2 regions of the Cupriavidus sp. GW822-FHT06G04 genome follow, and region 2 is predicted to be linked to the other one. Evidence: riboswitches for the same ligand, from Rfam matches in the RefSeq annotation. Region 2 holds a riboswitch; the other holds the start of a gene.
The links. A riboswitch is a leader RNA that binds a small molecule or an ion and turns the genes downstream of it on or off. The one in region 2 is predicted to bind cobalamin.
Positions count from the first base shown of each region.

Region 1: linked by a shared signal. The riboswitch ahead of AC1RKI_RS14205 (TonB-dependent receptor) and the one ahead of AC1RKI_RS05820 (TonB-dependent receptor plug domain-containing protein) in region 2 are both predicted to bind cobalamin.

Region 1 is NZ_JBXALD010000005.1:294,240-309,944, reverse strand. Features, by position in the region: gene AC1RKI_RS14240 (IclR family transcriptional regulator) at 65-850, opposite strand; gene AC1RKI_RS14235 (MFS transporter) at 1,032-2,321, shown strand; gene AC1RKI_RS14230 (type II 3-dehydroquinate dehydratase) at 2,357-2,821, shown strand; gene AC1RKI_RS14225 (Bug family tripartite tricarboxylate transporter substrate binding protein) at 2,941-3,939, opposite strand; gene AC1RKI_RS14220 (tripartite tricarboxylate transporter substrate binding protein) at 4,131-5,105, opposite strand; gene AC1RKI_RS14215 (GntR family transcriptional regulator) at 5,151-5,912, opposite strand; gene AC1RKI_RS14210 (amidohydrolase family protein) at 6,014-6,850, shown strand; cobalamin riboswitch at 6,933-7,172, shown strand; gene AC1RKI_RS14205 (TonB-dependent receptor) at 7,293-9,419, shown strand; gene cobW (cobalamin biosynthesis protein CobW) at 9,484-10,548, shown strand; gene AC1RKI_RS14195 (hypothetical protein) at 10,568-10,744, opposite strand; gene AC1RKI_RS14190 (VOC family protein) at 11,021-11,500, shown strand; gene AC1RKI_RS14185 (isocitrate lyase/PEP mutase family protein) at 11,578-12,462, opposite strand; gene AC1RKI_RS14180 (glutathione S-transferase N-terminal domain-containing protein) at 12,638-13,345, shown strand; gene AC1RKI_RS14175 (IclR family transcriptional regulator) at 13,384-14,205, opposite strand; gene AC1RKI_RS14170 (Bug family tripartite tricarboxylate transporter substrate binding protein) at 14,307-15,287, shown strand; gene AC1RKI_RS14165 (cytochrome P450/oxidoreductase) at 15,356-15,705, shown strand, end outside.
Region 2 is NZ_JBXALD010000002.1:388,559-404,263, reverse strand. Features, by position in the region: gene AC1RKI_RS05865 (malonyl-CoA decarboxylase domain-containing protein) at 1-335, shown strand, start outside; gene AC1RKI_RS05860 (Bug family tripartite tricarboxylate transporter substrate binding protein) at 475-1,482, shown strand; gene AC1RKI_RS05855 (enoyl-CoA hydratase/isomerase family protein) at 1,482-2,264, shown strand; gene AC1RKI_RS05850 (malonate--CoA ligase) at 2,367-3,920, shown strand; gene AC1RKI_RS05845 (SIMPL domain-containing protein) at 3,979-4,671, opposite strand; gene AC1RKI_RS05840 (EVE domain-containing protein) at 4,808-5,281, opposite strand; RNA gene ssrS (6S RNA) at 5,377-5,594, opposite strand; gene AC1RKI_RS05830 (cell division protein ZapA) at 5,917-6,240, opposite strand; gene AC1RKI_RS05825 (hypothetical protein) at 6,237-6,560, opposite strand; cobalamin riboswitch at 6,768-7,052, shown strand; gene AC1RKI_RS05820 (TonB-dependent receptor plug domain-containing protein) at 7,132-9,165, shown strand; gene AC1RKI_RS05815 (FecCD family ABC transporter permease) at 9,169-10,176, shown strand; gene AC1RKI_RS05810 (ABC transporter ATP-binding protein) at 10,173-10,982, shown strand; gene cobO (cob(I)yrinic acid a,c-diamide adenosyltransferase) at 10,979-11,608, shown strand; gene cobT (nicotinate-nucleotide--dimethylbenzimidazole phosphoribosyltransferase) at 11,624-12,688, shown strand; gene AC1RKI_RS05795 (adenosylcobinamide-GDP ribazoletransferase) at 12,698-13,474, shown strand; gene AC1RKI_RS05790 (histidine phosphatase family protein) at 13,459-14,034, shown strand; gene AC1RKI_RS05785 (cobalamin-binding protein) at 14,246-15,145, opposite strand; gene cobD (threonine-phosphate decarboxylase CobD) at 15,142-15,705, opposite strand, start outside.

The DNA.
Region 1 (15,705 bases), on a different contig from region 2:
CATCCGCGGTACGTCACTTTGATTCCGATGCGCTTCGACACGCCTTGGATAGCGTGAGCCTGCTTCACGCCTTGCCCAATGGCGGCCGCGACAGGTAGCCCGCCATATTGCACAGCTTGCCAAGTTCATCGGCCGCCTCGCACAACAGAGCCGAATATTCGTGGACTTTCGCGGCGGTCAGGCGCGTGCGCGGGCCCGCCAGGCTGATCACGCCGACACATCGGCTGCCGCGTCTGACCGGCACCGCCACGGCTGCCATGCGCGCTGCAAACACCTCGTCGATCATGGCGTAGCCGCGCACACGCGCTGCGTGCAGAAAACCAAGCAACGCCTTCAACGAGGTCGGCGCGTTGGGGCCGTACTCGTTTGGCTGGCCGAAACCCTGTTTCATCACCAGCGCCACGGCTTCCTCGTCCGACATCGTCATCAGCCACGCATGCCCCGTGGACGTACACGAAAGCCGCGCCGCAAGTCCCATGTCGGGGTCGTAGCGAAAGCCGGTGCGCTGTCCATCGGCTTTCGCCACCCAGATGATCGCGTCGCCATCCACCAGCGCCAGCCGCGCCAGCTCACCGGTCTGCGCGGCAATCCTTTCGATGATGGGCTGGGCGATGTCGGCAATACCGGTCAGGCTCAGGAATTCCAGCCCGTTCGATGTCATGCGCATGGTGAGGATGTAGCGGCTGTGATCGGGAATCTGCCGCACGTAGCCGCTCTCCGCGAGTTCGCCCAGCACCCGGTGGCAGGTGCTGCGCGGGACCTCCAGCGCGTCGGCAATGACCGCAAGCGCGGCGCCCTCGCCTTGGGACGCCAGGAAATCGAGAATCTTCAATCCGGTCTTCAACGACATATTTCACAATATGGAATGTTATTCCGGTCTGGAACGCCGCTTCGCGAGCGGTCGAACAATAGCAGTGCACGTAACCCGGAGCAATCGGGAACGATATCCACAAAAGAAAGGGGGAGACACCATGTCAGTCATTACTGACTCCAACATCGCTACGGCCGATGCGGCCGATCCGCGGCACGCCATGGCCCGGCGCGCCGTTGCCGGGGCCACCATCGGCACTGCGCTGGAGTGGTTCGATTTCGCGCTGTACGGCGTGGTCGCCGCGACGATCTTTCCGAAACTGTTCTTTCCGACGCTCGATCCGACCGCATCGCTGCTGGCCTCGCTGGCAAGCTTCTGGGCCGGCCTGGCCGCGCGCCCGCTGGGTGCCATCGTGTGCGGCATTCTGGGCGACCGGTGGGGACGCCGCAACCTGATGCTGATTACGGTGTCGGTGATGGGCGTGTCGTCGTTCCTGATGGGCCTGCTGCCCACCTATCAGCAGGTGGGCATCGTCGCGCCGATCCTGCTGGTCAGCCTGCGCATCGTCCAGGGCTTTGCGCTCGGCGGCGAATCCACGGGCGCGCAGTTGATGGCCGTCGAACACGCGTCGCCCGCGCGCCGCGGCATTTATTCCGGCCTGCTCGGCATCTGTTCGCCGCTCAGCCAGATCCTGGCCAATATGGCGCTGTTCGCGCTGGCCGCCATGCTGTCGGCAGAGGACTTCGAAACCTACGGCTGGAGAATTCCATTCCTGGCCAGCTTCCTGCTGGTTATCCTTGGCATCTACATCCGCATGCGGGTCAGCGAAACGCCTGCGTTCGAAGCGCTGCGCAAGCAGGCGCGCCAGCAGGGCCAGCGCGTGCGCGGCGGCAATCCGCTGGGCGTGGTGCTGCGCCACCACTGGAAGACCGCGCTGCGGCTCACGCTGTTCTTCTGCGGCCCGGCGGCGTTGTTCTACCTGATCGTGGTGTTCTCGCTGAGCTACCTGACCAAGAACCTCGGCGTGCCCAAGCAGACCGGCTTCATGCTGTTGATGGTGGCCAATGCGTGCGCCATCGTCGGCGCACTGGCCGGCGGCTATCTCAGCGACCGCATCGGACGCAAGCGCGCGCTGCTGGTCGGATCGTTCTGCACGCTGGTCTGCTGCCTGATCTATTTCCCCGTGCTGAACCAGGGATCGCTGGGGATGACCATGGCCGTGATGGGCGCGTTCCTCGGCTTCACGCAGTTCCAGAGCGGCATCCAGCCGGTGTGGTTTGCCGAGTCGTTTCCCACCGAGGCACGCTACACAGGATCGGCGCTGTCCTATTCGGGCGCCAACCTGCTGACCGGCGGCCCGATGCCGATCGTCGCGGTGGCCTTGCTGCAGGCATTTCACGGCTCGCCGTGGGCCATCGTGGCAGTGTGCGGGTCGCTCAATCTGCTGTCGTTCGTCATGATCGCCACCTCCCGCGAGACCCGCGGCACCAGCCTGGAAAGCAGCCACTAAACGGCAGGCGCCGCCACCGTCACCAAGTCCTCTCCATGAAGCGAAAACTCTACATCCTCAATGGTTCGAACCTGAACATGCTCGGTATCCGCGAGCCGCACATCTACGGCAGCACCACGCTCGGCGATATCGAGCGGCAATGCATGGCGATGGCCGACACGTTCAAGTTCGACTGCGTGTTCCGGCAGACCAACAGCGAAAGTGAGCTGATCGGCTGGATCCAGGAAGCGTATTTCGAGGATGCCGCGCTGATCATCAATCCGGCGGGCTTTTCTTTCGGACGCATTCCCGTGCTCGACGCGGTCAAGCTGATCCGCCGCCCGGTGGTCGAGGTGCACATCAGCAATATCCACCGGCGCTCGGAGGAATATCGCCACTCGACGATCTCCGTGGCGGCCACCGCCGTGATCTGCGGCGCGGGCGCCCATGGCTATCTGCTGAGCATCCGCGCGATCGACGACCTGTGGGCCGCAGCCGAACGGACGCAGCAGGCTGAATAGTCACCGCAGGAACCGAGGGCGCACGGCTCTCGCACTCGCCGCGTCACTGTTTCCCGTTCGGGCCTGCGCGCTGAGCTGGCCCGTCAGTGGCACGGCGACCCGTTGCAGCGTCGCGGCGTCTAGTCCGGCTTGATGCCGGCGCGCGCCACGATCGGCTTCCAGCGCTGCTGTTCCGCGACGATGAAGCGCGCGAATTCTTCCGGCGTGCTGCCCACCACAAGCGCCGCGTCCGCACTGAGGCGCTCGACCGACGCGGGACTCTTTACCGCCTTGACGGTGGCCTCCGCCAGTTTCGCGGCGGCCGGCTGCGGCAGCGATGCCGGCGCCAGCAGGCCGTACCACTGCGTCATCTCGAAGCCCGGATAACCCTGCTCCGCCACCGTCGGCACATCCGGCAGTTGCGCGATGCGTTGCGCGGTGCCTGTGGCGATGCAGCGCACCTTGCCCGTCCTGATGAACTGCAGGATGGCGGGCGCGCCGATTGCGGCGGCATCGAGCCGGCCGGACAGCAGGTCGGTAATCTGCGGGCCGCTGCCGCGATACGGCACATGGGTGATGAAGGTGCCGGTGCTCGCCTTCAGGTATTCGAAGGCCAGATGCCCGGCGCTGCCGTTTCCGGCCGACCCGTAGTTGAGCTTGCCCGGCTTGCTCTTGGCCAGCGCCACGAATTCCTTGAGATTCTTTGCCGGCACGTCCGGGTGCACCACATACAGGCTCGGCACCTTGGAAAGCAGCGAGATCGGCCGGAAATCCTTGTTCGGATCGTATGGCAGTTTCGGAAAGATGTACGGGTTGACTGCCAGCGTGCCGATGTGGCCAAGGATCAGCGTGTGGTTGTCGTCAGCGCGCGCCACTTCGCCCATGGCGATATTGCCCGCGCCGCCCGGCTTGTTTTCCACGAACACCGATACGCCCAGCAGCCTGGTCAATTCCGCCGCGGTGGACCGCGCCACGATTTCGGAACTGCCGCCCGGTGCGAACGGCACCACCAGCCGGATAGTCTTGGACGGCCAGGCCTGCGCACGCGCCAGCGTGGGGACAAGCGCCCCGCCGCCGAGCGCGGCCATCATGCCCAGCAGGTGGCGGCGATGGGTGTCATGGGGTCGATCTGTGGACATGGGTCTCCTCTCTGGTTCGAATGCTCCGCGCGCGCCAGTTCGGTGCGCGCAGACGTTGTGTTTTTCGATGCCGTGCTTGCGAAATTGCGGTCGATGGCGGGGTTCGGTGTTGCCACGTCCAGTGGTGCGCCTTGGCGGGATGCCTGCGGCAGCCGCTCACCTGCCGACGCGGTGATCGGCCCCGGTCTCACCTATTCCGGCTTGACGTTGCCGTCCTTGATCACCTTGGCCCACAGCCGCGTCTGGGTGTCGATAAAGCGCGCGGCTTCGGCCGGCGGGGCGGCCACCACTTCGCCGCCCAGTTCGGCCACACGCTGGCGGATTTCCGCGCTGGCCATCACCTTCTGCAGGGCGTCCGACAGCCGCGTCACCACCGCTTCCGGCGTGGCGGCGGGCAGAAACGCGGCGTTCCACTCATAGACTTCGTAGCCCGCCACGCCCGCCTCCTGCATGGTCGGCACATTGGGCAGCGCCGATGTGCGCGTATGGCTGGTCACCGCCAGCGGCCGCAGCTTGCCCGCCTTGATGTGCTGCAGGCTGGACGCGACGTTGGCGAAGAACAGCGGCACCTGTCCGGCGATCACATCGGTCATGGCCGGGCCGCCGCCCTTGTAAGGCACGTGGAGCAGATCGACATGGGCGCGCTGCTCGAACAGCACGCCGGAAAGATGCTGCGCCGACCCGTTGCCCGACGACGCGAATGCCACCGTACCCGGCTTCTGCCGCGCCAGCGCCAGCACGTCCTGGACGTTGGCCACCGGGAAGCCGGGATTGGCCACCAGCACATTGGGATAGCGCGCCAGCACGCCGACCGCGCGAAACGCCTTGGCGGGGTCGTAGGGCAGGCGCGGATAAAGGCTCGGATTCACCGCGTAGGACGACGCATCGACCATCAGCGTGTAACCATCGGGCGCGGCCTTGGCCACGTACGACGCGCCGATCTGTCCGCCCGCGCCGGGCCGGTTTTCCACGATCACGGTCTGGCCGAGTTCGCGGCCCAGGCCCGGCGCGATCAGGCGCGCCATCAGGTCGGCGCCGCCCCCGGGCGGATAGGTGACGACGATCGTCACCGGGCGCGTGGGCCAGGGCTGCGCCGCGTCGGCGGCGTGCAGCGCGGCCGGCTGCGCGGCCACGGCAGCCAGGGTGAGGGAAATCAGGTAGCGCATCGAAAAAGTCTCCGTCGAATCGAATTCTGTTGGGGCGGGCAAAGATCAGCGGATCTCGGCCGTGTAGCGGAAGGCATAGGCATCGCCCCGGGTCAGCCGGTATTCGACGCAATGGCCCTGGATATCGAACGCCTGGCGCGTGACCATTGCACAGGGGTGAGAGGCCGGCAGCGCCAGCAGGTCGGCCTCGTCGGCATCGAGCAGCCGGAAGGTCACCTCGTCCATCGCACGGTGCACCGTGATGCCGCAACGCTGGCTCAACAGCGGATAGAGCAGTGCGCCCCACTCGGCCGACGGCGTGTCCTGCAGAGCGGCACAACGCGGCAGCGGCAGCCAGATCGATTCGAGCAGACGCGGGGTGTCCGCCACCCAGCGACGCCGGCTGATGGCGAGACCGCGTGCGCCTGCTTCAAGCCCGAAGCGCGCTGCCATCGCCTTGTCCAGGCGCACGCTGCGGCACGACAGGATCTCCGAGCGCGGCACCGCCGTGGGCGCAGCGTCGGCATCGGCCTCGGAACGGAAGCGGAAAAAACGCATCATGCTGGCGCCCGAGAGCCCGGTGCGCACGAACGTGCCCTTGCCCTGCACCCGTTCCAGCAGACCCTGCCGCACCAGCACCGCAATCGCCTGCCGGATCGTGCCAAGCGCGATACCGAACTCTGCCGCCAGCGTGCTTTCGGCCGGAATGGCGCTGCCCGGCGACCATTCGCCGATGACGATCTTGTGCTGCAATTGCGCGGCAATCTGCCCGTAGCGGCTCATGCCTGCCGCGGCGGCGACCGATTGGGCGATGGCATTGTCTGGCATCTCGTGTCCGTGTTAGATTGCACTCCTATAGAGGACTAGAGTACCCGGACACGCACGGGCCGCCATATCGGGGCTAACCCGCACACAGGAGAATCGTGTCGATGACGACAACCGAGACGCTGGTGGATTGCCACTTTCATGTGTTCGATGCCGGCGTTGCCGTGGCGTCGGCGCGTTATCGCCCGCCGTACGACGCGCCGCTGGAGGGCTGGCTGTCGATGGCCGGCACGGTGCGCGGCCCGGCGGCCGATCCCTATGGCGTGGTGGTGCAGACCAGCTTTCTTGGCACCGACAACTCGGCGATGCTGGCCGCGCTGCGGCGCATGCCGGAGCGGCTGCGCGGCGTGGCGGTGGTCGATCCATCGGCGCCGCCCGCCGAACTGGCCGCGCTCGATGCCGCCGGCGTGCGCGGCATCCGCCTGAACCTCTTCGGCAACGCCGGCTGGCGCCGTATCGACACCGCGCCGTGGCGCACGCTGTTTCAGCGCATCGCCACGTTGGGCTGGCATGTCGAGATCCATACCAACGACGGCGATGGTGCAAGCGTACTAGCCGTTCTCGATGGCGCGCTGGGCAGCACGCCCGTGCCGGTCGTGCTCGATCATTTCGGCCGCCCTGGCCCGCTGGGCGTCGATGACCCGATCTTCGACACGGCCCGCGCCGTGGGCGCGCGACGCCCGCTGTGGGTCAAGATCAGCGCGCCATACCGCCTGGCCAGCCCGGCCCAGTGGCCAGCACTGACGTTGCAGTGGGCGCAGGTGGCCGGCACCGATCATCTGCTCTGGGGCAGCGACTGGCCGTGGACCAACCACGAAGGCGCGGCGCGCGCCGACGAATGCCGCGCGGCGATGGCGTGGCTGGCGCAACAACCGGAACTCGATGAAGCCGTGCGCTGGCGCAATGCCGCCACACTCTACGGATTTGCGATCTCGGGCTGAGCCGCGGGCACGGCAAGCCCCGGCGGCAAATCGCCGGATCGTTTTGTGTGCGGGTAGAATGCGCAGCGCGGCGCGCCCTGGCGCGCCAACCGTGATTGCAGGTGCCGGCGACTATCGCCGGTTAAACGGGAAACAGGTGCGCCGCCCGACGGCAATGCCTGTGCTGCCCCCGCAACGGTAAGCAGGTTGGAACTGTCATGCCGGTCCATCGGACCGGCGGCCACTGCGCCCGCAGCATCGGCGTGGGAAGGCGACAACGTTCCCGAAAGCCCTCGTGCTTCAGCCTGCCAGCCCGGATACCGGCCTGTTGTCATCATCGCCACTTCATGCCCGGGCGGGGTCGTCCGGCTTCACGATGAAACACAACTCGTCTGCGCATTCCACTGGCCGCCCGCGCCCGGCCAACCCATCGACGCGCGCCGCGCGCGCACGCCGACCGCGCATGTTTGCCGCATCGCTCGGCACCGTCGCCAGTCTCAATGCACCTTGCGCGATTGCGGAGGAACTCTCCGAATCGAAAAACAAAGCGCTGCCGCCCGTGGTGGTCAGCGAAACAGCCAGCGCGCCGGGCCTGGCGCTTTCCACGCCGGCGTTCACCGGCAGCCGGCTGGGCCTGACGCCGCTGGAAACGCCAGCCAGCGTGGAAGTGCTGGACGGCGAGACGATTCGCGCGCGTGGCGATCAAAGCGTGCGCGAAGCGGTGACGCGCGCCACCGGCATCACTGGCAATCCGGCGCCAGGCAATGGCGGCACTTCGCTGACCGCACGCGGTTTCTCGGGCCAGGGATCGGTCATGCAATTGCTCGACGGCACGCGCATGTACGTGGCTTCGGGCACCCTCACGTTCCCGTTCGACACCTGGTCGGTGGACCGCATAGAGGTGCTGCGCGGGCCCGCATCGGTGATGTACGGCGAAGGCGCAATCGGCGGCGTGGTCAACGTCGTGCAGAAGAAGCCGATCCGCGGCCCGATCGAGAACGAACTGCAGATCACTGGCGGCACCGAGAAGACCGCGCGCGTGGCGTTCGACAGCGGCGGCAAGGTCAACGACAACCTGTCGTATCGATTTGCCACCGCCTACAACCGCTCGGCCGGTTGGGTCGATCGGGGCGATTCGAACAACCTGATGGTGTCGGCGTCGGTGCGGCTCGATGTCAATCGTGATTTCAACCTGACGCTGTCGTATGACGATGGCACGCAGCATCCGCAGCAGTACCTGGGCACGCCGCTGGTCAATGGCAGCCTGGACACGTCGCTGCGCAAGAAGAACTACAACGTCGGCGATGCGCAGATCAGCTACCGCGACCGCTGGACGCGCCTGAACGCCGAATGGACGCCCAACGAGCGCGTCACGGTGCGCAACCAGTTTTACTACCTGACCAGCCATCGGCACTGGCGCGACAGCGAAACCTATACCTTTCTGCCGGCGACATCGCAGGTGCGCCGCACCGACTATCTGGAAATCCTGCACGACCAGGAACAGGTCGGCAATCGCGCCGACATGACGGTCAAGAGCAGGTTGTTCGGCATGGACAACGCCACGACAGTCGGTTTCGACATCAACAAGATCAACTTCACGCATTCGAACAACTCGCCGTATGGCGGGTCGTCCACGGTCAATGCGTACGACTTCGACCCGGGCCTGTTCTTCAGCCCGCCGGGCGTCGTCACGTCGCCGCGCCTGCGCACCAACACCACGCAGTACGCGCTGTTCGGCGAGCATCGCATCGCCTTTACACCGCAGTGGTCGGTGATCGGCGGCGTGCGCTTCGACCACGCGGTGCTGTATCGGACCGACCTGGTGGCCAACACGGGCTGGGAGAAGACCTTCGCCAACACCACGTGGCGCTTGGGCACGGTGTACCAGTTCACGCCGAACCTGTCGGTCTACGCGCAGTACGCGACGGCCACCGATCCGCTGGGCGCGCTGGTCACGACGTCGGACGCGCAACGCGGCTTCGATCTCGCCACGGGCAAGCAGTTGGAAGTGGGCGTCAAGCAGGCATTCTGGGGCAAGCGCGGCGAATGGACGTTGGCGGCCTACGAGATCCGCAAGAACGATCTGCTGTCGCGTGATCCAGTGAATCCCACCATCACGCAGCAGGTTGGCCAGCAATCGTCGCGCGGGCTGGAGGCATCGGCCAGCGTCGAGATACTGCGGGGACTGCGCGTCGACGTGAATGGCACCGTGCTGCGCGCCCGCTATGACGACTTCACCGAATCGGTCGGCGGCGCTGCGGTGTCGCGCGCCGGCAATGTGCCGACCAGCGTGCCGCAGCAGGCCGCCAACGCGTGGCTGAGCTGGAACTTCATGCCGCAGTGGACCTTCGCCGCGGGCCTGCGCTACGTGGGCGGCCGCTATGCCGACACCGCCAACAAGGTGCGCGTGCCGAGCTATACGACCGTCGATACCGCGCTGTCGTGGCGCGTATCGAAGCAGACGGCGCTGACGCTGCGCGTGTACAACCTGTTCAACCGCGACTACGCCGAATCGGTCTCCAACGGCGGCCAGCAATGGCTGCTGGGCAGACCGCGTGCCGCGGAGCTGTCGGCGAACCTATACTTCTGAAGCCGCATTGCCGGGCCGACGCTTGTCGCCCCACTATCCTCCATTCCTCGAAAAAGACGATTCCATGCAAACCGCAAAGATCCCAGCGACCATCGTTACCGGCTTTCTCGGCAGCGGCAAGACCACCCTGCTGCGCCATATTCTCGACAATGCCAATGGGCGTCGCATTGCGGTCATCGTCAATGAATTTGGCGAGCTTGGCATCGATGGCGAGATTCTCAAGGGTTGCGGCATCGGCTGCGATGACCAGGGCGAGCCCACCGGACAACTGTACGAGCTGGCCAATGGATGCCTGTGCTGCACGGTGCAGGAAGAGTTTTTCCCGGTGATGGAGCAACTGCTCGAACGCCGCGACCAGATCGATCACGTGCTGATCGAGACCTCCGGCTTGGCGCTACCCAAGCCGCTGGTGCAGGCGTTTCACTGGCCCAGCATCCGCAATGCGTTCACCGTCGATGCCGTGGTGACCGTGGTCGACGGCCCCGCCGCTGCTGCCGGACAGTTCGCCGCCAATCCGCTGGCCGTCGATGCGCAGCGCCGCGCGGATCCGAACCTCGATCACGAATCGCCCCTGCATGAACTGTTCGAGGATCAACTGGCCAGCGCGGACCTGGTGATCCTGAACAAGACCGACCTGATGGACACCGCGCAGATCGCAGCGGTGGAAGCCCTGGTGCGGCCTGAGATCCCGGCCGAAGTGAAGATCGTCCCGGCGCGGGCCGGCTCGCTCGATGTCAACAGCCTGTTGGGCCTTAACCGCGCATCGGAAGAGACGATTCACCTGCGCGTCGATCATCATGGCAGCGCCGACGACCCGGACCACGCCGATCACCATCACGACGAATTCGATTCGGTGGTGGTACAGGCGGGCACGGTCGAGCGCGACACGTTGATCGCCGCGCTGCAGGCGCTGGTGGCACAGCACACGATCTATCGCGTGAAGGGTTTTGCCGAGCTGCCGGGCAAGCCGATGCGGCTGGTGCTGCACGGTGTGGGCCAGCGCTTCGACAGCTATTTTGACCGCGCCTGGCGCGCCGACGAAGCGCGCGGCACGCGCGTGGTGCTGATCGGTCAGGATCTCGATGGCGCGTTGCTGCAGGCTGCGCTGGAGCAGGCGCTGCGCGGTTGATCCGCAGCGACCCGGCGCGCTATCTGTCGCGCGTGACGCTGACGCCGGCATCGACCGTGCCGTAGACGGTCACGCTCGATTCCCGGCCGTCCGGGCCGGGCGCCGTGGCGCATCCGGCAACGGCGCCCAGCACAAGAAAAGCGACGCCGACGAGTGCGGCTTTTCCCACCACCGCTCGCCGTGTGGCATGACGCATGACCCTACACATCGCATTACGCATAACATTCCCTGACGTTTCCTGATTGCGCTTGGAGCCGCGGCCGGCGCGTTAGTTGCATGATTGGCGACAACCAACGCCCGCCCATACGCGCAGCATCGATATCGATCCGCCGCTGCCGCGAAGCTTCGCTATATTTGTCGGAGCCGGATCGTATTTGCGGTTCTGGCTTATCTAACGATGTCCCGCAATGTGGACAGCAGCGTCGCCGGTACTGCGATGCATGCCGCGTGAGCAACTTTTCAGGAGACAGGAATGACCAGCAAGAACACGATCTGCCTGTGGTTTGAGCGAAACGCCCTGGACGCCGCGAATTTCTACGCCAAGACATTTCCGGACAGTTCGGTCGGCGCCGTGCATCGCGCGCCCGGCGATTATCCCGACGGCAAGGAAGGCGATGTGTTGACGGTGGAATTCACGGTCGTCGGCATTCCGTGCGTCGGACTGAACGGCGGCCCGCATTTCAAGCACAGCGAGGCGTTCTCGTTCCAGATCGCCACCGACGACCAGGCCGAAACGGACCGTTTGTGGGATGCCATCGTCAGCAACGGCGGCCAGGAGAACGCTTGCGGATGGTGCAAGGACCGCTGGGGACTGTCATGGCAGATTACGCCGCGCGCGCTGACCGACGCCGTGATGGGTCCGGACCCCGCGGCCGCCAAACGCGCGTTCAACGCGATGATGACGATGAAGAAGATCGACATTGCCACCATCGAGGCCGCGGTGCGGGGCTGACGCCAGCCGCTTGTCCGCATGACGGCGCGCCGCCGCGTGGCACGCGCCAGGCCATGCGCACGGCGGTGATCGGCGCCTCAGTCGTCGCTGCGGTAGCGCGCGTCGAGTTCGTCGTATTTCGGTTTGCCGACCAGCCGCTGACGCTCACCAAATGGCGCGACGATTGCGGGATCCTCGTCCATCTGGCCATTTGCCTGCAGCAGGTCCAGCGCCGTCTGCATGCCACGCACCGCGCCTTGCAGTGCGGCGTTGGCATAGAGCACCAGGCCATAGCCCAGTTGCTCGAGCGCATCGCGGTTCTGTACCGGCGTCTTGCCGCCGATCACGATATTGATCAGCAACGGCGCATTAAACAGGTTGGGCAGCCGCTCGATATCGGCCACATCCTCGATCGCTTCAAGGAACAGGATATCGGCGCCCGCCTCGGCAAATCGGTAGCCGCGTTCGATCGCGTCCTCGATACCATGCACGGCCGCCGCATCGGTGCGCGCGATGATCTGGAAATTGGCGTCCTCGCGCGCGTCGGTGGCCGCGTGGATCTTGCCGACCATCTCGCCGGCGCTCACCACCTGCTTGCCCGAAAAATGGCCGCATTTTTTCGGCATCACCTGATCTTCGAGCTGAATCGCGTCGGCGCCCGCGCGTTCCAGCGTGCGCACCGCGTGATGCACATTCAAGGCATTGCCGAAGCCCGTATCGGCGTCGACGATCAAAGGCAGCGTCACGGCGTCGCGCACGCGCGCCGTATGCTCGGCCATGTCGCTCAGGCCGACAAAGCCCAGATCGGGCAGTCCGAACGACATGTTGGTGACGCCCGCGCCGGTCAGATACACCGCTTGAAAACCCAGGTCCTCGATCACGCGCGCGCTCATCGCATTAAACGCGCCGGGCACCAGCAGCGCCTGCTTCGCGGCAATCCGCTGCCGAAACGCCTGACGGCGGGAAGATGCAAGGGAAGTCATGGGGGCTCCTGTACGGCGGAATTCGCGGCGAGTTTGCGTGGAAGATCCCGCCCGGCGGCGGCGTGCCGTCGTCGAAGAGTACACCCGATCCGCGCCCTCGACGTGACAACGCCAAGCACGATGACGACGGATTCATTAACATGAGCGCTTTCGCCACAAGAGACCGACGAACCCCATGAGCGCCCTGTCCTCGTTTCCGATCACCCGCAAATGGCCGGCACAGCATCCGGACCGCCTGCAGTTGTACTCGCTGAACACGCCCAACGGCATCAAGGTGTCGCTGATGCTGGAAGAAACCGGTCTGCCGTACGAGCCGCACCTGGTCAGATTCGACCGGAACGACCAGACCTCGCCGGAATTCCTGTCGCTGAATCCGACCAACAAGATTCCCGCGATCATCGATCCCAACGGCCCGGGCGGCAAGCCGCTGGCGCTGTGGGAATCGGGCGCGATTCTGATCTATCTGGCCGAAAAGACCGGCAAATTCATGTCCGCCGATCCCGCCTTGCGTTACGAGACGATCCAGTGGGTCATGTTCCAGATGGGCAGCATCGGCCCGATGTTTGGCCAGGTGGGCTTCTTCCACAAGTTCGCCGGCAAGGACTACGAGGACAAGCGTCCGCGCGACCGCTACGTCGCCGAAGCCAAACGCCTGCTGAAGGTGCTGAACGAGCGGCTCAAGGGCCGCCAGTGGATCATGGGTGACGACTACACCATCGCCGATATCGCGACCCTCCCGTGGGTGCGCAATCTGCTGGGCTTCTATGATGCCGGCGATCTGGTGGGCATCGACAACTTCCCCGAGGTGCAGCGTGTGCTCGCCGCATTCGTAGCGCGCCCGGCCGTGCAACGCGCGGTGGATATTCCCAAGCGGCCCGAGTAAGCCGCCGGTCCGCATTTTCCAGCTGCAATACCACGCATCTATGCGGAGAAGCCGAGCAGCGCGCTGATGGTGCCGGCTTCGTCGCGTACCGCGTTGGCAATCGGGCCGTCCAGCGCGGCATCGAAGCCGCCCGTGGCGCCCAGCGCGGTCAGCACGGCGCAAACGCGCCCCGTGTAATCGCGCACCGGCGCGGCTACCGCGCTGATGCCCTTCAAATTGGTATCGCGCACCGCGGCGCAGCCGTGCGCACGCACCACGTCGCGCAGCTTGCCCAGCGGATCGTCGCGATCGAGGCCGGTGCGCTGCTCCGGCGTCAGCGCATCGAGTTCCGCCTGAGCCAGCGCCTGCACTGTCGAATCGTCTAGCAAGCCCAGAAAGACGCGTCCCGTGGCCGACCACAGCAGCGGCATCACCGATCCCACGCGCGCATTCACGATCACCGGCAAACCCGGTTCCTCGATCCGCACGATGGTGGGGCCCTTGTTGCCCATCACCGCAATAAAACAGGTCACTTCCAGGCGCTCGCGCAGCCGCACCAGCGACGCTTCCGCCAGCCGGATCGGGTCGGCCTGCCGCATCGCCGCCAGACCGATCTGCAAGGCCTCGATGCCCAGGTGGTACTGCTGCGTGCCGGCCTCCTGCGCGACAAATCCCGCTTCGATCAGGCTGACCAGATAGCGATGCATCTTTGCCGGGCTTTCATCGATCTGCGCGGCGATGGCGGTCAGGCTGGCGCGGCCGCCCAGGCGCGCCAGCGCCTTGAGCACGGACATGCCGGTTTCGGCGGCCTGCACGCGTTGACGTCGTTCGCGCGGACGCGCAAGGCCGGGGGCGTCGGCCGGGTCGGATGGAGTCGTCATGGGCGCTGAGGTTAACCCTCATTCAACGATTACGCAATGCGTATATGATTTACGCAAAACGCGCCAAACACCATCCGGCCAAATACCAAGGAGACAATCCAATGCCCCGCTTCCAGCCCGCCGCGCTGCTGGCCGTGTCGTTTGCCATGGCGCTGAGCGCCGCCACGGCACATGCCGCCGACGCCTATCCATCGAAACCGATCCGCTGGATCGTGCCGTATGCGGCCGGCGGCGGATCGGACTTTCTGGCGCGCACGATCGGCCAGGGGCTGTCGAGCCGCGTCGGCCAGCCGGTGGTGGTCGACAACAAGCCGGGCGGCAACACCGCGATTGGCGCGTCGGAAACCGCTCGCGCGAGCGCCGATGGCTACACCGTGCTGTCGGCCGACAACGGCACACTGGTGTTCAATCCCGCGCTGTACAAGTCGCTTTCGTACAACCCGACGCGCGATCTGGCGCCCGTGACATTGCTGGGCCGCTTTCCGATGATCCTGGTGGTGGGCCCGGGCACGCAGGCCAAGACCGCGCAGGAATTCATCGCGCAAGTGAAGGCCACGCCGGGCGGCGTCAATTACGGTTCGGCCGGCGCGGGCAGCCCGCACCATCTGGCCATGGAACTGCTCAAGGTGGAAGCCCACCTGACCATGACGCACGCGCCGTACCGCGGCGCGGCGCCGGCGTTGTCCGATGTGGCGGCGGGCCAGATCCCGGCCATGATGGTCGACTACGCCGCGGGCGCGGGCTTCATCAAGGGCGGCAAGGTGCGTCCACTGGCCGTGGCCAACGCCACGCGCCTGCCGCAGTTGCCCGATGTGCCGACCTTCGCCGAACTTGGCTACAAGAACGTGCAGGCGGCCGCGCTGGTCGGCATGGTGGCGCCCGCCGCGACGCCGCCCGACGTGATCGACACGCTGAACCGGCAGGTGGTGGCATCGCTGAAGGATCCCGCCATCAACAAGAAGCTGGTCGACTTCGGCGTGGAACCGGTTGGCAACTCGCCGGCGCAGTTCAGCGAACTGCTGCGCGCGGAAACGGCACGCTGGACCCGGCTGATTGCCGACCTGAAGATTTCGCTCGACTGACATGACATGCCGCGCGCGGCGCCGCCCTGCTGCCGCGCCGCTTTGCCGTTCCGCTGTTGGAGTTCCGTATGTCCCAAGCTTTCCCTCCTGCGCAGCGCGCGGGCTGTCCCGTCGACCACTCGGGCCTGCGCGCGCCCAATGGCTGTCCGGTCAGCCACAATGCGGCGGCGTTCGATCCATTCGAGGACGGCTACCAGCAGGATCCGCCCGATTACGTGCGCTGGTCGCGCGAGCAGGAGCCCGTGTTCTACAGCCCGAAGCTCGGCTATTGGGTGGTCACGCGCTACGACGACATCAAGGCGATCTTTCGCGACAACATCACGTTCAGCCCCGCCATCGCACTCGAAAAAATCACCCCGACCGGTGAAGAGGCCAATGCGGTGCTGGCGTCGTACGGCTACGCGATGAACCGCACGCT
Region 2 (15,705 bases):
ACGCGCCGGCCGATGGCGCCGCGTGGCTCGCCGCCTTGCCTGCCGATGCGCAGGACCCGGTGATCCGCGATACGGCGCTGACGCTGGCCGCGCATTATCTGGTGCGCGCCGGCGACAAGGGCATGCCGACCGATCCGGTGGCGCGTTTCCATCTCGGCAACGGCGCGTGCGTCGAACGCTTGAACTGGGCGGCCGATCTGTCGCGAAAAGGCCGCGCGCAGGCGTGCGGCATGATGGTGAACTATCTTTACGTGCCGGATGCGCTGGACGACAATCTGGCTCGCCTTGGCGACGGCAATCCGCGCATCAGCCGGTCCGTCGCCAAGCTGCTGTGACCCCGGGGTCGGGCACAGCCGGCAGGCATGACAAGCCGGTGACGCGATTCAAGCCGGCAGAGGATTTTTTGTCGGGTGATAGTTGGGTGAAGTACTTCGATTGACTTTCCACGCAGTGAGTAGAGAGAGGAGACAGTACATGAATCGTCAGCGCATTCTGACCGCGTTCGCGCGTGTCTTTGCAGTAGCCGGCCTGATTGCCGGCACCGGGGCAACCCTGCATGCGCCGGCCGCGCACGCCGCCGATCCGTGGCCGAACAAGCCGATCACCGTGATCGTGCCGTTCCCGGCCGGCGGCGGCACCGACGCGTTCGCGCGGCCGCTGACCGCGCAGCTTTCCAAGCAGCTCGGCAAACAGTTCGTGATCGACAACCGCGGCGGCGCGGGCGGCACCGTCGGCGCCAGCATTGCGGCCAAGGCCGCGCCCGATGGCTACACGGTTTTCATTGGCGGTGCGCACCATGCCATCGCGCCGTCGTTCTACAAGAAGCTCGACTACGACATCGAGAAGGACTTCATCCCGATCACCGTGATCGCGCAACCGCCGCAGGTGCTGGTGGTGAATCCGACCAAGGTGCAGGCCACCACGGTCAAGGAACTGATTGCCTATGCCAAGGCGAATCCCGGCAAGCTGAACTACGCTTCGGCAGGCAACGGATCGTCGCACCATCTGGCCGGGGAACTGTTCAAGCTGCAAACGCAGACCGATCTGACCCACGTGCCGTACAAGGGCGCCGGTCCCGCGCTGTCGGACCTGATCGCGGGCCAGGTGGACCTGATGTTCGATGGACTGGGATCGTCGGCGCAGCATATCCGCGCGGGCCGCATCCGGGCCCTGGCGGTGGCATCGAAGACGCGCTCGGCCGCATTCCCGAATGTGCCGACGGCTGCCGAAGCGGGCGTGCCGAACTACGAGGTCTCGACCTGGTACGCGCTGTGGGCGCCCAAGGGCACGCCCAAGGAAATCGTCGACAAGCTCTACGCCGAAACGGCCAAGGCGCTGCACAGCCCCGAGCTGAAGGCGGTATGGCTGCAGAATGGTTCGGACACGCCGCAGTTCACGCCCGAACAGTTCGCGCAATTCCAGCATGCCGAGATCAAGCGCTGGGCAGACGTGGTGCAGCGCTCGGGCGCGAAGATCGACTGATGGGCGGCACTGTCACGTTCGCGCGCGACGGGGCCACGGCCCTGGTCACGCTATCGCATCGGGGCAAGCTCAACGCGATTTCGGCCGGCATGTGGCACGCGCTGGCGACCGGTTTTGCCGAGCTGTCGGCCGATACGTCGCTGCGCTGCGTGGTGGTGCGCGGCGCCGATGGCAACTTTGCCGCGGGCGCCGATATTGCCGAATTCCCGACCGTGCGCGGCGACGAGGCCGCGGTGCGTCGCTATCACATGGAAACCATCGCGCCCGCGTTGCAGGCGATCGCCGAATGTCCGCATCCGACACTGGCGGCGATCGAAGGCGTGTGCGTGGGCGGCGGCCTCGAAATCGCCTGCCATTGCGATCTGCGCATCGCCGCGTCGGGCAGCCGCTTCGGCGTGCCGATCAATCGGCTGGGATTTCCGATGGCGCCGGGCGAACTGCGCGGACTGCTGGCGCTGGCCGGGCGCGCGGTGGCGCTGGAAATCCTGCTGGAAGGCCGCGTGTTCGACGCCGACGAAGCCGCCCGCAAGGGACTGCTGACGCGCGTGGTGCCCGAAACCGCGTTCCATGACGAGATCGCTGCGACGATCCAGCGTCTGTGCGCGGGCGCACCGTTGGCCGCGCGCATCAACAAAGCGACGATCCGCCGCCTGTCGCCCGAGCCGGCGCCGCTCACGCAGGCCGATCTCGACGCGCATTTCCGTTACGCCACGAGCCGCGACCATGCCGAAGGCGTGGCAGCCTTCCTGGCGCATCGTCCTCCGGATTTCACCGGGGAGTAATATCCTGGCCGGCCCGCTATCATGGCCGGCTGCCACCGACGCCGTTGCCTGGCGTCAGCCATCCTTGCCACATCGGGCACGCCATTTTTCTTGCCTTGCACCATGAACGCCAATCTGTTCGCCCTGTTCGAAAGCCGTTTTCCCGCCGACCGCAGCGCCTGCTGCATCGAGACCCATGACGGGCTCTACTACACTTGGGACGACCTCGACCGCGCTACCGCCAAGCTTGCCAATCTGCTCACGGCGCTGAAGCTGCCGGCCGGTGCGCGCGTGGCCGTCCAGGTGGAAAAATCGCCCGAAGCGCTGTTCCTGTACCTGGCCACGCTGCGCGCCGGCTATGTGTATCTGCCGCTGAACACCGCGTACCAGGAAGCCGAGATCGATTACTTTGTCGGCAATGCCGAGCCGTCGGTGGTGGTTTGCAGCAGCAGCAATTTCGGCTGGGTCTCCAAGGTTGCATTTGCGCATAACACCGCGCACGTGTTCACGCTCGACGAAAACCGTACGGGATCGCTGTTGCAGCGCGCCGCCGCGCAGCCGGACACGTTCGAGACCGCGCAGCGCGGCGACGACGATCTGGCCGCCATCCTGTACACGTCCGGCACCACAGGCCGCAGCAAGGGCGCGATGCTGACGCACCGCAACCTCGCATCGAACGCCCTGACGCTGCACGAGTACTGGGGCTGGCGCAGCGATGACGTGCTGCTGCACATGCTGCCGATCTTCCACGTGCACGGGCTGTTCGTAGCCTCGCATGGCGCGCTGCTGGCCGGCGCGAAGATGATCTGGGCGCCGCGACTGGACATGGCGCAGATCCTCAAGTTCATCCCGCGCGCCACGGTGATGATGGGCGTGCCGACGTACTACGTGCGCATGGTGCAGGAGCCGCGTTTCGACAAGGAGCTTTGCCGCAACATGCGCTTGTTCGTGTCCGGCTCGGCACCGCTGCTGCTGGAAACGTTCGATGCATTCCGCGAGCGGACGGGACACACGATCCTGGAGCGCTACGGCATGAGCGAAACCATCATGCTGGTTTCCAATCCGTACGATCCCGCGCAGGGCGAGCGCATCGGCGGCACCGTGGGCATGCCGCTGCCCGGCGTGTCGGTGCGGGTGGTCGATGGGGAAGGGCAGCCGTGCGATGCGGGGGCGATCGGCAATGTGGAAGTGAAGGGTCCGAACGTGTTCAAGGGCTACTGGCGCATGCCCGAAAAAACCGCCGAGGAGTTCACCGCGGATGGGTGGTTCAGGACCGGCGACGTCGGCCGTTTTGGCGGCGCGATCGTCAGTCAGGCGGGTGAGCGTCGTGTGCCGGACAACTATCTGACCATTGTCGGCCGTAGCAAGGACCTGATCATTTCCGGCGGCTATAACGTCTATCCGAAGGAAATTGAGAGCTTTATCGACGAGATGCCCGGCGTGGTGGAATCGGCCGTGATCGGCGTGCCCCATGCGGATTTCGGCGAGGCCGTGGTGGCCGTGGTGGTGCGCAAGCCCGGTGTGGAGATCGACGAGGCGGCGATGATCGGCACCCTCAAGGGCCGCATCGCCAATTTCAAGGTGCCCAAGCGCGTGCACGTGGTGGACGAACTGCCGCGCAATACGATGGGCAAGGTGCAGAAAAACGTGCTGCGCCAGCAATATTCCGCCCTGTAGGCAAAGCATTGGGCGCTGTCCTCGCCGATGACCGGCGCAGGACAGCGCGCGGCGCGCGTTACTTCGCCATTTGCACCGACCCGTTGACCGACACGGTCACCTGGGTCTTGCCGCCTTCCACCGGGATCGGCGCGCCGGCATCGGCGGCCATGGCCTTGGCCGCGTACATGCGAGGCATCGGCGGGATCATGCCACCCGATTCATTGATCGAGACTTCCCGGATCGTGTAGCTGCTGTAGCCGAACAGCGCAGTGCTGGCCTGCGCCTTGTCGCGGAACGCCGCCACGGCCTGGTCCGCCAGTTTCTTCTCGGCCGCAAGGCGCGCCTCGCGCGACAGCGAGAACGCGATGTTCTGCACCTGCATCTGGTTGGCAAGTTCGCCGGCGAGCTTGGAGACGGCGCCAAAATCCTTCGACTTCAGGATGATTTCGGAGCGGCCGCGCCACGTACTGATCTTGCCGTTGCGGTCGGTGTTCGGATGAATCGTGAATCCGCCCGATTGCGCCTCGACGCCCGCGGTGCGCTTGGCTTGCGCCAGTGCCGCCTGGGTGCGCGACGACAGCGCGTTGGAGATGGCGGACGGCTCGGCGCCTTCCTGCTCGGCAGCGAGCGTGAGCTGGACGACGTCGGTCGGCACTTCGGTGACTGCCTGCGCAGACAGCGACAACACGCCCGAGGGCGCCGGCACCGTCTGGGCGCCAGCGATTGCAGCGGTCGTGCCGAGCAGCGACGCAGCCAGAAATTTCTTCATGGAGTTCTCCCGATCAAATGTGATGGCTGTCAGACGCGTGCCCCTGCAAATCGTTCCCGTGCGGGAGGTTGCGCGCGCCGTGCGGGACATGCAACGCGGCATTGTGCGCGGCGCTGGCCCGGCACGGCGGTCCGGCTTACTTCATCAGTTTTTCGGTGATATAGCGCCACTCGGCCGGCGTCACCGGCGTGATCGACAGGCGGTTACCGCGGCGTAGCACGACCATGTCGGCCAGCGCCTCGTGCTCGCGCAGCGTCGCCAGCGGAATCAGTGCGCTCTTCTTCACGAAGCGCACATCCACCAGCGACCAGCGCGGCTCTTCCTTTTTCGACGCCTTGTCGTAATAGCTGCTTTTGGGATCGAACTGCGTGGCGTCGGGATAGGGCTGCGAACATACCTCGGCAAGCCCGGCAATGCCGGGTTCGGGGCAGGACGAGTGATAGAACAGCACGCCGTCGCCGATGCGCATCTGATCGCGCATGAAGTTGCGTGCCTGGTAGTTCCGGACGCCGGTCCAGGGCAGGGTGCCCTGTTCGGCAAGATCGTCGATACTGGCCTCGTCCGGTTCGGACTTCATCAGCCAGTACTGGCGGGCGCGCTGGTCAGTCATGGATGACGAACGTGCTGGGTTGATCCGCGGCGATGCGCCGCAAATGCGGAAATGAAAAGGCGGTGGTTCGAACCACCGCCTCTTCACCACTTGAAGGGGTCCCCGCCTCGGCCGCTGGGTCGGCATCCTGAACCCAAGTGAGGTTCAGAGTGGCTGCGGAAGTCGTATTTCGGGTACATCGCCCACTCAGGGAGTCCAGGCTGGGCCCAGACTATGAATGCGGTAACGCGCTCGCCCACACGACATAATCCCGCACCATGCAATGCATATCGGTTCAAGGAGTTTATGACCCTCACGAACCAGGCAGGGAAACTGTCAAACGTCTGACGTTGGTTCCTGTGCGTGCAATACGCTTGGGATGTCAGACGTTTGCCGTTTCAAACTAGGATGGGATGGAAACGGCGGCCAGGCACGATAACCCGACCATCCAGCTGCTTCGGTCGCATGCACCGCGCAGTGGCTCCACTATACACCGCGACGTCAGGCATACCAAGTCGGACGTGCCGCGTCGTTACATTTTCCACAACGCCTGGCAACGCACCGCATGGCGCGCGGCACAGGCTTCACATGCACGTGATATGTGGCCATGGCCGCGCAATTCAAGCATGCGCCGACGTTTTCCCGCTGCAAGCCGGCTAGCGCGTGCCGACGTGCGCGTATTGCCGCAGCGCCTCGTCGGCGCGCTCGTTCAGTTCGCGGATACGCGCGCGCACGGCGTCCACCGGGATCGCGCCGTCTTCGTCCTGCTTGCGGCGCATGGCCAGCAGATCAGACGCAATGCTGATGGCTGCCATCACCGCCACGCGCTCCACGCCCTTGGACGCGACGCCGCCCTTGAGCTTGTTCATCTTGTCGTCGACCAGCGCCACGGCTTCCAGCAGCGCGGCTTCGTTGTCCGCGGAGATCGCGAAGCGGTAGGGCTGGCCCGCGATGTTCACTTCCACTTGCTTGTTGCTCATGCATGTTCTCCAGGGGCTTGCTGCGAGCCTTCCGATGCGGCGCGCGGCGCGCGGTCGCCAAGCAGGTCCAGCTGGCGCGCATCGCTGGCGGTGGGCAGCTTGTCCAGGATGGACTGGATGCGCAGTTGCGCTTCCTCGATCTTGATGTTGAGCAGTTCGCGGTCGGCCGCCATGGCTTCGCGGTCCGCGCGCAACTGGCTCGCCTCGGCCTGCAGGCGGTCGATGTCCGCGCGCAGCCGCTGGTTCTCGGCAGCCAGGGTGTCTGCGTGATGCAGTACGCGCCCGATCTTGGCGGCCAGCTGTTCGAGTTCGTTGAGCATAGTGCCTGTCGTGTCCGGTAGGAGTAAGGGTCAGGTTTTGGGGATTCTAGCCGATGCTCGCGCAACGGCTACCGGCAACGCCGCCGTTTCGGACCGGCGTGTCGCCCCGAAGTTGCACGGATCTGCGGCGATTGGCGCAATTTCGCGCGTCAAACACGGTTATCGGCATACCGGACCTCCGCATTGACGATAACTTTGAAACTCCCTACACTCGCGCACGTTCCAGGTGCTCGCGGACCTTGCCCAGTCGGGGCCGCAGTTCAACGGGAAACAGGGAGCCGGCGCTCGACGTGGAGGTCGGGGCGGGCCAACCTGTGCTGCCCCCGCAACGGTAAGCGACCGCGGCCGCGCATCGAGCGCGTCCGCAGGGCCGGCCAATCGCCACTGATCTTCTCGTCACGATTCTTCAGTTCTGAGGTGTCGCGCGCCGATCGGGAAGGCGGCCAGCCTGATGTCGTCAGCCCGGATACCGGCCTGAAGAACGCGGGCGCCTGTCCCTTCGGGACGGCGCGCCACATCGCCATCTGGTCCGCGGGGGAACGGGCCCGGCCGTTCTCTTCCATCCTTGCTCATGCGTTCCACGCCATTGAGGTCGACCGTCGCGGCAATGCCGCCGGTTTGCCCGTCCACGCCTGCCATCCTGGCGGCCATCGCCGTATTGTCGTACCCGTTCTGCGCTGCATCGGCGCTGGCTCAAGGTGCCACCGCCGACGAGGCAACGGCCACCGCGCCGTCTCCAGCCACATCCTCGGCCGCGTCTGCCTCGACGCCAGCCACATCGTCGGCCGCGTCTGCCTCGACGCCAGCCACATCGTCGCCCGCGCTGACGCCAACGGTCGTCACCGCGTCGCGCACCGCGCAGCGTGTCACCGATGCGCTGCCCCACACCACGGTGGTCACGCACGAGGACATCGTCAATTCGCAGGCGCCCGACCTGCGCTCGCTGCTGCGCGGACAGGCCGGCGTCGAGTTCGCGGCAAATGGCGGCATGGGCGCCAACACCACGCTGTTCATGCGCGGCGCCAATTCCAACCAGGTGCTGATCCTCGTCGATGGCGTGCGCATTGCCGGCGCCAGCGGCGGCACGGCGCAACTTGCCAACATCCTGCCGGACCAGATCGACCATATCGAGGTGGTGCGCGGCAACGTGTCGGCGCTGTACGGATCGGACGCGATCGGTGGCGTGGTGCAGATCTTCACCAAGAATGGCATCGGACAGGCGCCGGCGGCCAATGCGCAGATCGAATACGGCAGCAACAACACGCGCCAGGGCACGGTGGGTTACGGCGGCCAGGTGGGCGATACGTCATTCAACGTGACCGGATCGATCTTCAAGACCGATGGCTTTTCGTCGATCAACGCCGCGCAGTGGAATGCCGACAACCCGCGCAGCGTCGCGCGTGGCGTGGGTCCCAATCCCGGCGACAACCCGTACGAAAACAAGAGCGTGTCGGGGCAGGTGCGACACAAGATCACGCCGGACTGGGACGCCGGGTTCGCGGCGTATTACTCGAATAGCCAACTGTCGTACGACACCACCAGCGGCAAGCCGACCGACGACTATCGCATGGACAGCGAGCTGTACACGCTGTCCGCATTCACCAATGGCAAGGTGACGTCGAACTGGACCACGCATTTCAAGATCGCGCAGAGCCAGGACCGCAGCGAAGGCACCAAGAACGGCCTGTTCGACAGCCTGTTCAGCACGCGCACGCGCCAGTTCAACTGGCAAAACGAATACGCGTTGACTCCCGACCACAAGCTGCTGTTCGGCACCGACTGGCTGCAGCAGGCGCTGACATCGAGCGCCTACAACGCGCCGGTACGCAACGTGTTTTCGGTCTACGCCGGGTATGAGGGGCGCATCGGCCGCAACCAGCTGCAGCTCAACGCGCGCAACGACCACTATTCCGATTTCGGCAACCAGGGCAGCTTCTTTGCCGGTTACGGCTTTGACCTTACCGAACAGCTCAAGCTGATTGCCAACGTCAGCAACGCGTTCCGTGCGCCGACCTTCAACGAACATTATTACCCCGGGTTCGGGCAGCCCAACCTGAAGCCCGAACGCGCAAAGTCCGCCGAGGTAGGCGTGCAGTTCGATACGGCCGGCGCCGGGCTGCTGCGCGTGACGGCGTTCGAAACACGTTACGACGACCTGATCGTTTCCACGCTGACCGCGCCGGGCCTGTATCTGGCGCAGAACGTCAACAAGGCGCGGGTGCAGGGCGTCGAGGCGTCGTGGCGCGCGACAGTGTGGGGCACGGATCTCGGCGCGAACGTCACGTTCCAGAATCCGCTCGATGAAACCAACAACACGCAGTTGCTGCGCCGCGCGCGCCGTCATGCGTCGTTCGACGTCGGCCGCAACTTCGGCAACTGGCGTTTTGGGGGCGAATGGCTGATTTCTTCGTCGCGGCTCGACAGCGGCTCGCGCACGCTGGGTGGATACGGTATCGTCAACCTCAACGCCCGTTACAACATCGACAAGCAATGGTTTGTGGCCGCCCGCGTCGAAAACCTGTTCGACAAGAACTACATGCTCGCCTATCCGTACAACACGCAGGGCCGCGCCGGGTTCATCACGCTGGGGTGGCGGCAGAAATAAGCGATGAGTGAATTGCGCCGCGCGCTGATCGTCTGGATCGTCCTGGCCCTGGCCGGGGTGGCGGTGTTCGCGCTGTCGCTGGCCGTGGGCAGCGTCGCGCTCGACGCGCGCCAGCTCTGGCAGGCGCTGACCGGCGCGGATACGGGCACGGCCGGCGCGATCGTGCGCGAACTGCGGCTGCCGCGCGCGGCGGCGGCATTCGCGTGCGGCGGGCTGCTGGCCCTGTCGGGCGCGCTGATGCAAGTGCTGCTGCGCAATCCGCTGGCCGAGCCCTATGTGCTGGGCGTATCCGGCGGCGCCTCCACGGGCGCGCTGATGGCGATGCTGCTGATGCTGCCGCTGTGGCTGGTGCAGGCAGGCGCGGCCGGCGGCGCGCTGGTTTCCATGCTGCTGGTGGCCACGCTGGCGCGCCGCGATCTGCTGCATCCACAGGTGCAGGGCGGCCACCATGAAGCCGGCGCGCGGCTGCTGCTGACCGGCGTGATCCTCGCTGCGGGCTGGGGCGCGGTGATCACGCTGATCCTCGCCATCGCGCCAGAGTCACGCCTGCGCGGCATGCTGTTCTGGCTGACCGGCGACCTGAGCGGCACCGCCGTCTATGGCTGGGCGTTGGCCACGCTGATCGCGGCGCTGGCGCTGGCCATGCCGATGGCGCGCGCGCTCAACGTGATGCTGCTGGGCGAAACCGTGGCGCAATCGCTCGGCGTGCGTGTCGGGCGCGTGCGGCTGGCCACTTTCCTGATCGCGTCGCTATCGATTGCGGCGGCCATTACCACGGCCGGGTCGATCGGCTTTGTCGGCCTGGTCGTGCCGCATATGGTGCGTCTGGCGTGGGGCAACGACCAGCGCCTGTTGCTGCCGGCGTCCGTATTGCTCGGCGGGACGCTGCTGATGGCGGCCGACCTGATCGCGCGCACGATCATCGCCCCGGCGCAACTGCCGGTCGGTGTCATCACGGCATTGCTGGGTGTGCCGACATTTCTCTATCTGTTGCTGCGGAGGCCGCGATGAGCGATTGGTCCGAGCCGCTCGCGGCGTGTCCCGTGCTGGCGTTGCACGACTTGCGGCTGCGCACGCCCGGCCGCATGCTGGTCGATCGCCTGTCGATGTCGATTGGCGCGGGCCAGCTGTGGTGCATCGTGGGGCCGAACGGCGTGGGCAAGTCCACGCTGATGAACGTGCTGGCGGGCCTGCGCGCGCCCGACGACGGCGCGGTGGCGCTCGACGGCGCGGCCCTCGCGCATATTCCCCCAGCCGTGCTGGCGCGACAGCGCGCCTATCTGCCGCAGGCGGTGCACGACACGTTCTCGATGAGCGTCGAGGATGCGGTGCGCATTGGCCGACATCCGCATCTGAATGGCTGGGGATGGGGACGCCGCGATGACGACCGCATCGTGCGTGACGTCATCCACGAGCTCGATCTCGACACGCTGGCGGGACGCGATGTGCTGACACTGTCGGGCGGCGAACGCCAGCGCGTCTCGCTGGCCGCCGTGCTGGCGCAGCAGGCGCCGCTGCTGTTGCTCGACGAACCCGTGGCGCATCTGGATCTGCGCCATCAGATCCAGGTGCTCGATTTGCTGCGTCGCCTGACGCAGGCCGGCCGCCACGCCGTCGTGGTGATCCTGCACGACCTGACGCTCGCGCTGCGTTACGCCACGCATGCGCTGCTGATGGCCGAAGACGACCACGCGCTGCATGGCCCGGCGCAAGATGTACTCACTCCCGCACAGTGTTCGCGAGCACTGCGTACCCCTATCATCCGCATCAGCGACGGTTCGCATGTCGCGCTGGTGCCTGACGGAAGCCATTCATGAGCGATATCGAATCCACACCGGCCGACGACGGCCGCGATGAACGCCACAAGACGCGCATGGTGCGCAAGAAGGAAGTGGTCGATGCCAAGATCGCCGCCGCGCAGACCGAACGCGGCGTGATTGTGATCACCACCGGCAACGGCAAGGGCAAGTCGAGCTCGGGCTTTGGCATGGTGATCCGGGCGATGGGGCACGGCATGCGTGCCGGCGTGGTGCAGTTCATCAAGGGCGCGATCCCGAGCGGCGAGGAAATGTTCCTGCAGCGCTTTCCCGATCAATGCGAGTTCCATGTGATGGGCGAGGGCTACACGTGGGAGACGCAGGACCGCGCGCGCGACGTGGCCAAGGCCGAAGCCGCATGGGAACTGGCGCGCCGCATGCTGCGCGACCCATCGATCGGGCTGGTGCTGCTCGACGAACTGAACATCGCCCTGAAGTTGCACTATCTTGATGTCGACGCCGTGATCGCCGATCTGCGCGCGCGCCCCGCCATGCAGCATGTCGTCATCACCGGCCGCGGCGCGCCGCCGGCGCTGGTGGAGGCGGCCGACACGGTCACTGACATGACGCCGGTAAAGCACGCATTCCAGCAAGGCATCAAGGCCCAGCGCGGCGTTGAAATGTAATCCGAACCTGTAGTCATGACCCATATTTCCGAATTCGCCCTTGCCCTGCCACCGATCGCACCGCTCGATGAATCGCTGCGCGCCGCGCTGCAGGCCGTCATCGACGACAAGACCAAGCCGCCCGGATCGCTGGGCCGCCTGGAATCGCTGGCGATGCAGATCGGCCTGATCCGCGGCGAAACCGTGCCCGAACTCGATCGTCCGGCCATCATCGTGTTTGCCGGCGACCACGGCGTGGCCGATGCTGGCGTCAGCGCATTCCCGCCCGAAGTCACCGCGCAGATGGTGCTGAATTTTCTCGGCGGCGGTGCGGCGATCAACGTCTTCACGCGGCTGCACGGCATGGCGCTGGAAGTGGTGGACGTTGGCGTGCGCGCGCCGCTGCCGGCGGCGCCGGGGCTGGTCAACTGCCGCGTGGCCAATGGCACGCGCAATTTTGTCGATCAGCCGGCCATGACGCCGGCCGAGGCGGGCGCGGCGATCAACGCCGGCATCGCCCGCGTGCTGCGCCACGCGCAGCAGGGCACCAACGTGATCGGCTTCGGCGAGATGGGCATTGCCAATACGTCGGCGGCCGCCTGCCTGATGAGCCGGCTTGTCGGCCTGCCGCTGGAGGCATGCATCGGTCGCGGCACGGGGCTGGACGATGCGGGCCTCGCGCGCAAGCGAGAGGTGTTGTCGCAGGCGCTGGCGCGTCATCCCGAGGTGACCGATCCGCTCGATGTGCTGGCCACCTTCGGCGGCTTCGAGATCGCGGCGATGACGGGCGCCTATCTGGCCGCCGCCGCCAGCCGCATGGTGATTCTGGTCGACGGTTTCATCGCCTCGGCCGCTTTGCTGGTGGCCGCGCGCATCGACCCCAACGTGCTGCAGTACTGCGTGTTCTCGCATTGTTCGCACGAGCAGGGGCACCGCGCGTTGCTGGCCGAATTCAAGGCCGAGCCGCTGCTGGCGCTCGATCTGCGTCTGGGCGAGGGCACTGGCGCGGCGCTGGCATGGCCGCTGGTGGCATCGGCCGTGGCGTTCCTGCGTGAAATGGCGACGTTCAGTGGCGCGGGCGTCAGCAACGCACCGGCATAGGCGACGACCATGGCTGACGAATTCCGTTTTTTCCTGACCGCCGTCGGCTACTTCACGCGAGTGCCGTTGCCGCGACGCCTGTCGGCATGGGTGGGATTCGAGCCGCATTATCTGAACGCCGCGGCGCGATATTTCGCGCTGGTGGGATTGCTGGTGGGCGCTGCAGGCGCGCTGGCAACCTGGGCGGCATGGCAGGTCTGGTCGCCGCCGGTCGCCGTGGTGCTGGGCATGGCCGCCACGCTGCTGCTGACTGGCGCATTCCATGAGGACGGCCTGGCCGATTGCGTGGATGCGTTCGGCGGCGGCTATCGGCGCGAAGACGTGCTGGCGATCATGCACGATTCGCGCGTGGGCGCGTTTGGCGCCATCGCCATCGTCATCGCGCTGTTGCTGAAATGGCAGTTGCTGGTCTCGATCGGCGAGGCACAGGGCGTGGAAGCCCTGCTCGCAGTGCTGATCGCGGCCCACGGCGCCAGCCGTGCGATGGCCATCACGTTCCTTGCCACGCACGACTATGTGCGGCCCGAAGGCAAGGCCAAGCCCGTGGCGCAGCGCTTGGCCGGCCCGGGCCTGCTGCTTGCGCTGGCGTGCGGCGTGCTGCCGCTGCTGTGGGTGTCGCCGCTGTTCGCCGGCGTGGCAATCCTGGTGCTGGCCGCGCTGCGCGCTGCGCTGGGCGCCTACTTCGTCCGACGCATCGGCGGCTACACCGGCGATTGCCTCGGCATGGCGCAGCAGCTGGCCGAACTATCGATTTACCTCGTGGCGGCCGCATGGAAGTGGTACTGATCCGCCACGCCGCGCCGGACGTGTCGCCCGGCATCTGCTACGGCAGTCTCGATGTGCCGCTTGCCTCGCCGATGTCTCCTGCGGCCGCGGAGATTGTCGCGAAGCTCGCGCCCCCCGACCGCATCGTCGCCAGCCCGGCCGCGCGCGCCATGCAGACCGCGACGCGTCTGGTGGCCTGCATGGACAACGCGCCCGACATCGAGGTCGAGCAGCGTCTACGCGAACTGCATTTCGGCGCATGGGAAGGGCTGGCATGGGAGGCGATCGGGCGCGATGCGCTGGACCTCTGGGCCGCCGACCTGATGAACGCCCGCCCGCACGGCGGCGAAAGCGCGACGCAGGCGATGGGGCGTATCGGCGCATGGGCCGACTCGCTCGACGCAACGTCTGACGAGCGCATATGGGTCATCACGCACGCGGGGCCGATGCGCATGCTGGCAGCCCGATGGCTGGAACTGCCGCTGGAAAAAACGCTCGGATGGCGTCTCGCATTTGGCGCGAGCTGCGGATTTCAGGTGACGCCTGCATCGGCGTCGTTGTCCTGGTGGAATTGCCGCTGAATCTGCGCCACGCCCCGGTGCGGCCGACAGCGGCGGGCGCATTACAGGCCCGGCGGTCGGGACGGAAAGCGAATGTCTATATAGGCCTTGGCGCAGACGTACACGGGGCGGTACGGCCAGACTTCCGCGCCGTACAGCTTCGCCATATGTTCCAGTACTTCGTTGATGATGGCTTGCGGCAGCGAAGACCGGCGCCGAAGCGCACGGCGTATCAGCGGCCGCGACGCGACCTTGCGATATCGAGATCCTTGCAGATCTCCTCGGCGCCTTTCACCACGCGCGGCCCGGCGCGATTGATCAGATCGCCGTCGATCACGAACAGGTTGTTGCGCGCCACGGCCGTCACCTGTTTCCACTTTTCCCACTGCGAAAAATCGGCCAGCGGCTTGTCGGGGCGCGTGGCGCCCATGCCGGCCGTCAGCATGACCTCCGGATTGCCGGCGATGACCGATTCCACCGTGACAGTCGGCACCAGCGGCGTTTCGCTGGCAAACAGGTTGCGGCCGCCGCATAGCGTCAGCAGATCGCTGACCAGATGCCGGCCATTCAGTGTCATCAACGGTTGCTGCCAGACCTGGTAGAAAACCGTCACAGCGGGCCGCTGCGCATACGTCCTGCGCAGTGTCTCGACCTGCTGGCGAAACTCACCGGCGGCGCGATTGGCCAACGCTTCCGTGCCCATCAGCGTGCCGAGTTTTTCCAGGTTCTCCGGGATCGATTCGAGCTTGCGCGGCTCGCTGAAGAACAACGGCATGCCAAGCGCGCGCAGCCGATCGGTCTGCTTTTGCGCATTGCCATGACGCCAGACCACGATCAGATCCGGTTTGAGCGCGGCGATACGTTCGAGGTCAAGCGCCTTGTTGTCGCCGACGCGCGGAATGTCGCGTGCTTGTGGCGGGTAGTCGCTGTAGCTGACGGTGCCGACGATGCGCTCGCCGCCGCCGGCCGCGTAGATCAGTTCGGTCACGTGCGGCGCCAGCGAAACGATGCGCCGGGCGGGCTGCGCAAGCGTGACGGTCTCCCCGGCATCGTCCACGACGGAGACGGCCGCGTGCGCGTGAACGATGGCGAGCAGCGTGGCGAAAACCAGCAGGGCGGACGTGCACTTCATCGGATTCGGTTCAGGATGTGATCGAGCGCGGCGTCGAGCCGTTGCCACGCGTTCGGATGGTCGGGCGGTAGCCCGAAGCGAAGGCTGGCCGGGCAATCGCCGGCCGCATCGAACAGGCGCGTCCAGACGCCCAGTCGCGCCAGTTCGTCGTGCAGCACCGATGCGCGATCGTCGGGCACCCAGCAAAACAGCGGTTGCGAAACCACGCGCAGCCCGTGGCCGGTCAGCAGCGCGGCCAGGCGCTCGCCCTGTACGCGCAGCGCGGCACGCGTGGCAGTCTGCCAGGCATGGTCGGCCAGCGCGATGCGGGCGATGGCACGGGCCGGACCCGAAACGGTCCAGTGCCCAAGCCTTGCCGACAATGCGTCGAGCAGATCGGACGCGGCCAGTACGAAGCCGCAGCGGATGCCGGCCAGCCCGTAGAACTTGCCGATCGAACGGAGCACGACCAGCCCCGGCTTGTCGCTGTGCGCTGCCAGCGATGCGGCGGCGGTGCAATCGATAAAAGCTTCGTCGACGATCAGCGTGGACAGTTGCGCATGCCAGCGCAGCAGGATGTC